2 regions of the Pseudomonas sp. NPDC089392 genome follow, and region 1 is predicted to be linked to the other one. Evidence: predicted binding sites of a transcription regulator. Region 1 holds the regulator's gene; the other holds the start of a gene.
The links. Region 1 encodes sigma-54, which starts transcription at its own class of promoters, with help from an activator protein. Its sites were predicted from a motif close to ANTGGCATNNANNTTGCTNT; they were not measured.

Region 2: the regulator sigma-54 is predicted to act here: its motif matches at 2,500-2,519, upstream of glnA (type I glutamate--ammonia ligase).

Annotation. Positions count from the first base shown of each region.
Region 1 is NZ_JBIVIF010000005.1:203,895-208,105, forward strand. It holds gene lptA (lipopolysaccharide transport periplasmic protein LptA) at 1-461, shown strand, start outside; gene lptB (LPS export ABC transporter ATP-binding protein) at 462-1,187, shown strand; gene ACIP1G_RS07855 (RNA polymerase factor sigma-54) at 1,365-2,858, shown strand; gene hpf (ribosome hibernation-promoting factor, HPF/YfiA family) at 2,938-3,246, shown strand; gene ptsN (PTS IIA-like nitrogen regulatory protein PtsN) at 3,259-3,723, shown strand; gene rapZ (RNase adapter RapZ) at 3,726-4,211, shown strand, end outside.
Region 2 is NZ_JBIVIF010000001.1:130,479-134,689, reverse strand. It holds gene glnL (nitrogen regulation protein NR(II)) at 1-624, opposite strand, end outside; gene glnA (type I glutamate--ammonia ligase) at 996-2,402, opposite strand; gene thiI (tRNA uracil 4-sulfurtransferase ThiI) at 3,016-4,211, shown strand, end outside.

The DNA.
Region 1 (4,211 bases):
CCTTCGCCCTGCCGAGTGACCGTGACCAGCCCATCCGCATCCAGGCCGACAACGCGCACCTGGACGACAAGCAGGGTGTGGCCACCTATACCGGTGACGTGATCATCACCCAAGGTTCGATGATGATCAAAGGCAACACGGTCACCATGACCCGTGCGGCCAATGGCGACATCGACGTCGTCACCTCGGTAGGCAACCTGGCCTATTTCGAGCAGCAGCAGAGCGCTGCCAAGCCTGACAAGATGAAAGGCTGGGCGGTCACCATCCAGTACCAGGCGCAAAAAGACACCGTGATCCTCACCGACCGCGCCAAGGTCGAAAACGAGGGCAACACCACCGAAGGCGAAAAGATCGTCTACAACACCCAGACCCAGGTGGCGACCGCCGGGCGCGGTGGCAATGTGACCCAGCCACGTCAGCGCATCGACATGGTGATCCAGCCCAAGAAGAAGGCCGAGTAAATGGCAACCCTCAAAGCCCAGCACCTGGCCAAAAGCTACAAGGGGCGCCAGGTCGTGCGTGACGTCAGCCTGTCGATCGACAGCGGCCAGATCGTCGGCTTGCTTGGCCCCAACGGTGCCGGCAAGACCACCTGTTTCTACATGATCGTCGGCCTGGTCCAGGCCGAACAGGGTCGCGTACTGATCGACAACCTCGATGTCAGCCACCAGCCCATGCACGGCCGCGCCCGCGCCGGCATCGGCTACCTGCCGCAGGAAGCCTCGATCTTCCGCAAGCTGTCGGTGGCCGACAACATCATGGCCATCCTCGAGACCCGCAAGGACCTCGACCGCGAAGGCCGGCGCAAAGAGCTGGAAAGCCTGCTGCAGGAGTTCCACATCAGCCACATCCGCGACAACCTCGGCATGAGCCTGTCTGGTGGTGAACGCCGCCGCGTGGAAATTGCCCGTGCCCTGGCAACCGCTCCCAAGTTCATCCTGCTGGACGAACCGTTCGCGGGTGTCGACCCGATCTCCGTGGGCGACATCAAGCAGATCATCCACCATCTCAAGGCCAAAGGCATCGGTGTACTGATCACCGACCACAACGTGCGTGAGACCCTGGATATCTGCGAAACCGCCTATATCGTCAATGATGGCCGCCTGATCGCCGAAGGCGACGCCGAGACCATCCTGGCGAACGAACTGGTCAAAGAGGTTTACCTGGGCCACGAGTTCCGACTCTGACCCCCGGTACGCGCCTGGAGTACTGGCAAATCGCCCCGAATCCAGGGTTAAAGTTGTTACGGTACTCTAGGCAAACGCTACAATTTAAGGCATAAAACTTGCTTGATCAGGCGCCTCGGCGCCCTCGTGTAGTGGATGGCGCATGCGCGCCGGCGAACAAGGTACTAAGCCCCTGCCATGAAACCATCGCTCGTCCTAAAAATGGGCCAGCAACTGACGATGACACCGCAGTTGCAACAGGCCATCCGCCTACTCCAGCTTTCCACCCTGGACCTCCAACAGGAAATCCAGGAAGCGCTGGAGTCGAACCCGATGCTTGAGCGCCAGGAAGACGGCGACGACTTCGACAACAGCGACCCGATGGCGGACAACGCCGAGAACAAGCCGGCCACCGAAGCCCAGGACAACAGCTTCCAGGAAAGCACCATCAGTGCCGACAACCTGGAAGACGGTGAATGGAGCGAGCGCATCCCCAACGAGCTTCCAGTCGATACCGCCTGGGAAGACATCTACCAGACCAGCGCCAGCAGCCTGCCAAGCAATGATGACGACGAGTGGGACTTCACCACCCGCACATCAGCCGGCGAGAGCCTGCAAAGCCACCTGCTGTGGCAGCTGAACCTGGCGCCGATGTCCGACACCGACCGCCTGATTGCCGTCACCCTGATCGACAGCATCAACGGCCAGGGCTACCTGGAAGACACCCTCGAGGAAATCTGCGCCGGTTTCGACCCGGAGCTGGATATCGAGCTGGACGAGGTAGAAGCGGTACTGCACCGCATCCAGCAGTTCGAGCCAGCCGGCGTCGGCGCGCGCAGCCTGGGTGAATGCCTGCTGCTGCAACTGCGCCAGCTGCCCGCCAACACCCCATGGATGACCGAGGCCAAACGCCTGGTCAGCGATTTCATCGACCTGCTCGGCAGCCGCGACTACAGCCAGCTGATGCGGCGCATGAAAATCAAGGAAGACGAACTGCGCCAGGTCATCGAGCTGGTCCAAAGCCTCAACCCGCGCCCCGGTTCGCAGATCGAGTCCAGCGAACCCGAGTACGTCGTGCCCGACGTCATCGTGCGCAAAGACAGCGACCGCTGGCTGGTGGAGCTGAACCAGGAGGCCATCCCGCGCCTGCGCGTCAACCCGCAGTACGCTGGCTTCGTGCGTCGTGCCGATACCAGCGCCGACAACACCTTCATGCGCAACCAGTTGCAGGAAGCACGCTGGTTCATCAAGAGCCTGCAAAGCCGCAACGAAACCCTGATGAAGGTCGCCACGCAGATCGTCGAGCACCAGCGCGGCTTCCTCGACCACGGCGATGAAGCGATGAAGCCGCTGGTGCTGCATGACATCGCCGAAGCCGTGGGCATGCACGAGTCGACCATTTCGCGTGTTACCACACAGAAATACATGCACACGCCGCGCGGCATCTACGAACTGAAATACTTTTTCTCGAGCCACGTCAGCACCTCTGAAGGCGGAGAATGCTCGTCCACAGCGATCCGCGCGATCATCAAGAAACTGGTTGCAGCGGAAAATCAGAAAAAGCCATTGAGTGACAGCAAGATCGCTGGTTTACTGGAGGCACAAGGCATCCAGGTAGCCCGTCGCACCGTCGCCAAGTACCGCGAGTCCCTCGGCATCGCACCGTCGAGCGAGCGCAAGCGACTGATGTAGCCCCTGAGATGTGCCACAGCGTTTGCGGGGCAGGTGCAAGACCTGCCTCTTTATGCACGGGCAACAAAGGAGAAGCTGTATGCAAGTCAATATCAGTGGACAGCATGTAGAAGTCACCCAGCCACTGCGCGATTATGTGCTTGAAAAGCTCGCTCGCGTGGAAAGTCACTTCGACAAGATCACCAACGTGCAGGTCATCATGAAAGTCGAGAAGTTGCAGCAGAAGGTCGAGGCGACCCTGCAGATTCCCGGCGGCGAAGTGGTTGCCAACGCCGAACACGAAGACATGTATGCAGCGATCGACGCCTTGGCCGACAAGCTCGACCGCCAACTGAAAAAACACAAGGAAAAACAGCAAAGCCTGCTGCAAGGTGCAGCTGCCCGCTGATCCCCCTCATCCATGATCCGACTTGAAACCATCCTGACCCCCGGCCGTTCCCTTGTGAACGTGCCGGGAGGCAGTAAGAAGCGCGCCCTGGAAAAGGTCGCCACCGTCATCGCCGAACAAGTGCCAGAACTGGAGATGCAAGACGTCTTCGAAAAACTGGTCGCCCGGGAAAAACTCGGTTCGACCGGTTTCGGCAATGGCATTGCCATACCGCATTGCCGGCTTGAAGGTTGTTCCGCCCCGGTCAGCGCCCTGCTGCACCTGGAGGCTCCAATCGATTACGACGCCATCGATGGCGCACCAGTGGACCTGCTGTTTGTCCTGCTGGTGCCAGAAGCCGCCACCGATGCGCATCTGGAACTGCTGCGCCAGATTGCCAGCATGCTCGATCGCAAGGAGGTCCGTGATCGTCTGCGTGCGGCCACCAGCAGTGAGGCCCTGTTCCAGGTTGTCCTGGACGTACAGAACGAGCACTGAACATGCGCCTGATCATCGTCAGCGGCCGGTCCGGCTCCGGCAAGAGCACCGCCCTCGATGTCCTGGAAGACAACGGTTACTACTGCATTGACAACCTGCCCGCCGGGCTGCTGCCGCAGCTGGCGGAAAATGCGCTGATCAATACCGAACTGCTGCAGCCCAAGGTTGCCGTGTCGATTGACGCGCGCAACTTGCCCAGCCACCTGACACGCTTCCCCGAGCTGCTTGAAGAAGCCCGTGCCCGGCATATCAAGTGCGACGTGCTGTACCTGGATGCCGATGAGGACGTACTGCTCAAGCGCTTCTCGGAAACTCGCCGGCGTCACCCGCTGACCAATGCTGATCGCTCGCTGGCAGAAGCCATACGCGTGGAAAGCGACCTGCTAGGGCCGATTGCCGACCTGGCCGACCTGAAGATCGACACCACCAACCTCAACCTGTACCAGTTGCGTGATTCGATCAAGCTGCGCCTGCTCAACCAGCCTGAG
Region 2 (4,211 bases), on a different contig from region 1:
CCGCTCCAGCACTTCGTGGATGTTGGTCATGGCCAGTGACGGCAGCTTGTTCGAACCGAGCATGCGGTCGACCAGGTTGCGCAGGCGGTCAGCCTCTTCGATGATCACGTTGGTGTAGTCGCGCAGGCCTTCCTCGGGCAGCTCGCGAGCCAGCAGCTGGGCTGCGCCGCGGATGCCACCGAGGGGGTTCTTGATTTCGTGGGCCAGGCCGCGCACCAGCATCTTGGTGGTTTCCTGCTTGCTCAGCTGGGCCTCTTCCTTGGTGATGCGCAGCAGCCGGTCACGCGGGTGTACCTCCAGCAACAGCAGGGTCTGGCCCTGGTGCAGGATTGGCGTTACCGCGTAGTCGACGGTGATGGTCTGCCCGGTCAGCGAGGTGAGCTGCGCTTCACGCTTGGTGAAAGGGTGCGCCTGCTCGACCGCCTGGCGCAGCGAGCTGAGCGCTTCGGTCGACTCGGTGAACAGTTCGCTGATGAACTGCCCATGGCTGCGCTGGCCACTGACGGCCAGTAACATTTCCGCGGCCGGGTTCATGTACTCCAGGCGCAGCTCTGCGTTGAGCAGCAACGTGGCGGTGGTCAGGTTGTCCAGGAGCAGACGGTGCTGTGCATCGCTGATGGTCATAAGGCGTCGTTGACCTCTTTTGGCGCTTGCCTGGCACTGCTTTGGCCAGGGCCGGACGCGGGTGGGTCCGCTGGTGCGAGACTCTCTACCTCAAGAAAATGCAAGAAACAAACCAAAGCTCCGAAAAGAAGCGGGATTGGCCGATAAAGGCCTGAATCTGCGCGAATTCGGATCATAAACTCTGGATGAAACGTTTCACTTGAACCAGATTGGGGAGCAAATGGGGGCACGACGTTCAGTTGTGCACCAAGATAGAGCATAGCGTGGTGGGGGAGGTTTCTGTCGCTGCCCTATGGTGCAGAAACGAAAACGGCCTCCCGAAGGAGGCCGTCTCGTCTTGATCATGTCATCGGCGCGAGGCGCCGGTCAGATCAGCAGCTGTAGTACAGCTCGTATTCCAGCGGGTGCACGAAGGTACGGACCTTGATCTCTTCTTCGCTCTTCAGCTCGATGAAGGCATCGATGAAGTCGTCGGAGAACACGCCGCCCTTGGTCAGGAACGCACGGCCTTTGTCCAGCTCTTCCAGAGCTTCTTTCAGGCTGCCGCACACTTGCGGGATGTCCTTGGCTTCTTCTGGCGGCAGGTCGTACAGGTTCTTGTCGGCAGCATCGCCAGGGTGGATCTTGTTCTGGATGCCGTCCAGGCCAGCCATCAGCAGGGCCGCGAAGGCCAGGTACGGGTTGGCCGATGGGTCCGGGAAGCGTGCTTCGATACGGCGGGCTTTCGGGCTGCCGACGTAAGGAATACGGATCGAGGCGGAACGGTTGCGAGCCGAGTAGGCCAGCATTACCGGGGCTTCGAAGCCTGGCACCAGACGCTTGTACGAGTTGGTCGACGGGTTGGTGAAGCCGTTCAGGGCCTTACCGTGCTTGATGATACCGCCGATGAAGTACAGGGCGGTGTCGGACAGGCCGGCATAGCCTTCACCCGAGAAGGTGTTCTTGCCGTCTTTCCAGATCGACATGTGCACGTGCATGCCCGAGCCGTTGTCGCCGTATAGTGGCTTCGGCATGAAAGTGGCGGTACGGCCGTAGGCGTCGGCAACGTTGTGCACGACGTATTTCAGGGCCTGTACTTCGTCAGCTTTCTTTACCAGGGTGTTGAACTTGACGCCGATTTCGTTCTGGCCGGCAGTCGCCACTTCGTGGTGGTGAACTTCAACGATCTGGCCCATTTCTTCCAGTGCGTTGCACATGGCAGTACGGATTTCGTGGTCGTGGTCGAACGGCGGAACCGGGAAGTAGCCGCCTTTCACGCCAGGACGGTGGCCTTTGTTGCCGCCTTCCACGTCAGCGTCGGTCATCCACGAGCCTTGCTCGGAGAAGATCTTGAACATCGAGCCGGAGATGTCCGACTTGAACTTCACTTCGTCGAAGATGAAGAATTCTGGCTCTGGGCCGGCGAATACGGTGTCACCGATGCCGGTGCTCTTCAGGTACTCTTCGGCGCGCTTGGCGATGGCACGTGGGTCGCGATCGTAGCCCTGCATGCTCGACGGGTCGACGATGTCGCAGGTGATGATCAGGGTTGGCTCTTCGGTGAACGGGTCCAGAACGGCGGTGTCGTCGACCGGCATCAGGATCATGTCGGAAGCTTCGATGCCTTTCCAGCCAGCGATGGAGGAACCGTCGAACATCTTGCCGACTTCGAAGAAGTCTTCGTCCAGAGCGTCACGCGACGGCATGGTCACGTGGTGCTGAATGCCTTTGGTGTCCGTGAAACGCAGATCAATCCACTTGACGTCATGATCTTTGATGAGTTGAACCGACTTCGACATGTTGTCCTCCGGATGGTCTAGAGCGCGGTGGGCCGCTGCCCTGGAAAAAGGGTGTTGCCGGGCGCGGATAGTCGGCCAAGCTTACCTGCCTCACAAGGGAGCAAATTGCATGCCAGTGCCCGAAAATGGCGAGCGCGGGATAAAAGGGGGCGTTTGCGGGCATTTTGCGGTGGGTTGGGCGGGAAAAATGCACCCTTACGAGGCGATTTTTCGATTGCTCGCACCAATGTGGTGCATGTCTTGAGTTGTGTGACGTTTGCGAGATCGAGCGCCGCCCGCGCGGCGCTTCGCAGCGCAAGGCTGCTCCTACATCTGTTTCGGGCCAATTATTCCTGAGGCAGAGGCGCGCGCCCTTGGTGTCCACCTCAATGTCGTGTTGGACAAACAAGGCGGTCGCGTGCGCTGGTACAGGCTTGACTGGCCCGAAACAGATGTAGGAGCAGCCTTGTGCTGCGAAGCGCCGCGCGGGCGGCGCTCGTTCTCACAGGCGCCACAAAACCCGCCTCCTACATTTATCTGAAAGCTTCTGATCAAAAGTTGGTCAAATCCTGAGCAATTTCCGCTATAATTCGCGCCCCTCATTTTCGGCAGGCCCTGCGCGCGCTGTTAACCAATGAAACTTATCGTCAAAGTCTTCCCAGAAATCACCATCAAGAGCCGGCCGGTGCGCAAGCGCTTCATCCGCCAGCTCGGCAAGAACATCCGCAACGTGCTCAAGGACCTCGACCCTGAGCTCGCGGTCGATGGTGTCTGGGACAATCTCGAAGTGGTCACCCGCGTCGAAGACGAGAAAGTCCAGCGCGAGATGATCGAGCGCCTCACCTGCACCCCGGGTATCACCCACTTCCTGCAGGTAGAGGAATACCCGCTGGGCGACTTTGACGATATCGTCGCCAAGTGCAAGCACCACTTCGGCCACCTGCTGGCCGGCAAGCGCTTCTCGGTGCGCTGCAAACGCGGCGGCCACCACGACTTCACCTCGATGGACGTCGACCGCTACGTCGGCAGCCAGCTGCGTCAGCAGTGCGGCGCCGCCGGCATCGATCTGAAGACGCCTGAAGTCGTGGTGCGCATGGAAATCCGTGACCAGCGCCTGTACGTGATCCACAACCAGCACAACGGCATCGGCGGTTACCCGCTGGGTGCCCTTGAGCAAACCCTGGTGCTGATGTCCGGTGGCTTCGATTCCACCGTGGCGGCCTACCAGATGATGCGCCGCGGGCTGATGACCCACTTCTGCTTCTTCAACCTCGGTGGCCGTGCCCACGAGCTGGGCGTGATGGAAGTGGCCCACTACCTGTGGAAGAAGTACGGCAGCAGCCAGCGCGTGCTGTTCATCAGCGTGCCGTTCGAAGAAGTGGTCGGCGAGATCCTCAACAAGGTCGACAACAGTTACATGGGTGTGACCCTCAAGCGCATGATGCTGCGCGGTGCCGCGCACATGGCCGACCGCCTGCAGATCGAGGCGCTGGTGACCGGCGAGGCGATTTCCCAGGTGTCCAGCCAGACTTTGCCGAACCTGTCGATCATCGACTCGGCCACCGACAAGCTGGTGCTGCGCCCGTTGCTGGCCAGCCACAAGCAGGACATCATCGACCAGGCCACCGAGATCGGCACGGCCGACTTCGCCAAGCACATGCCGGAATACTGCGGCGTGATCTCGGTGAACCCGACCACCCATGCCAAGCGTCACCGCATGGAGCACGAAGAAAAGCAGTTCGACATGGCCGTGCTGGAGCGCGCCCTGGAGCGTGCCAAGTTCATCTCCATCGACCACGTGATCGATGAGCTGGGCAAGGACATCGAAGT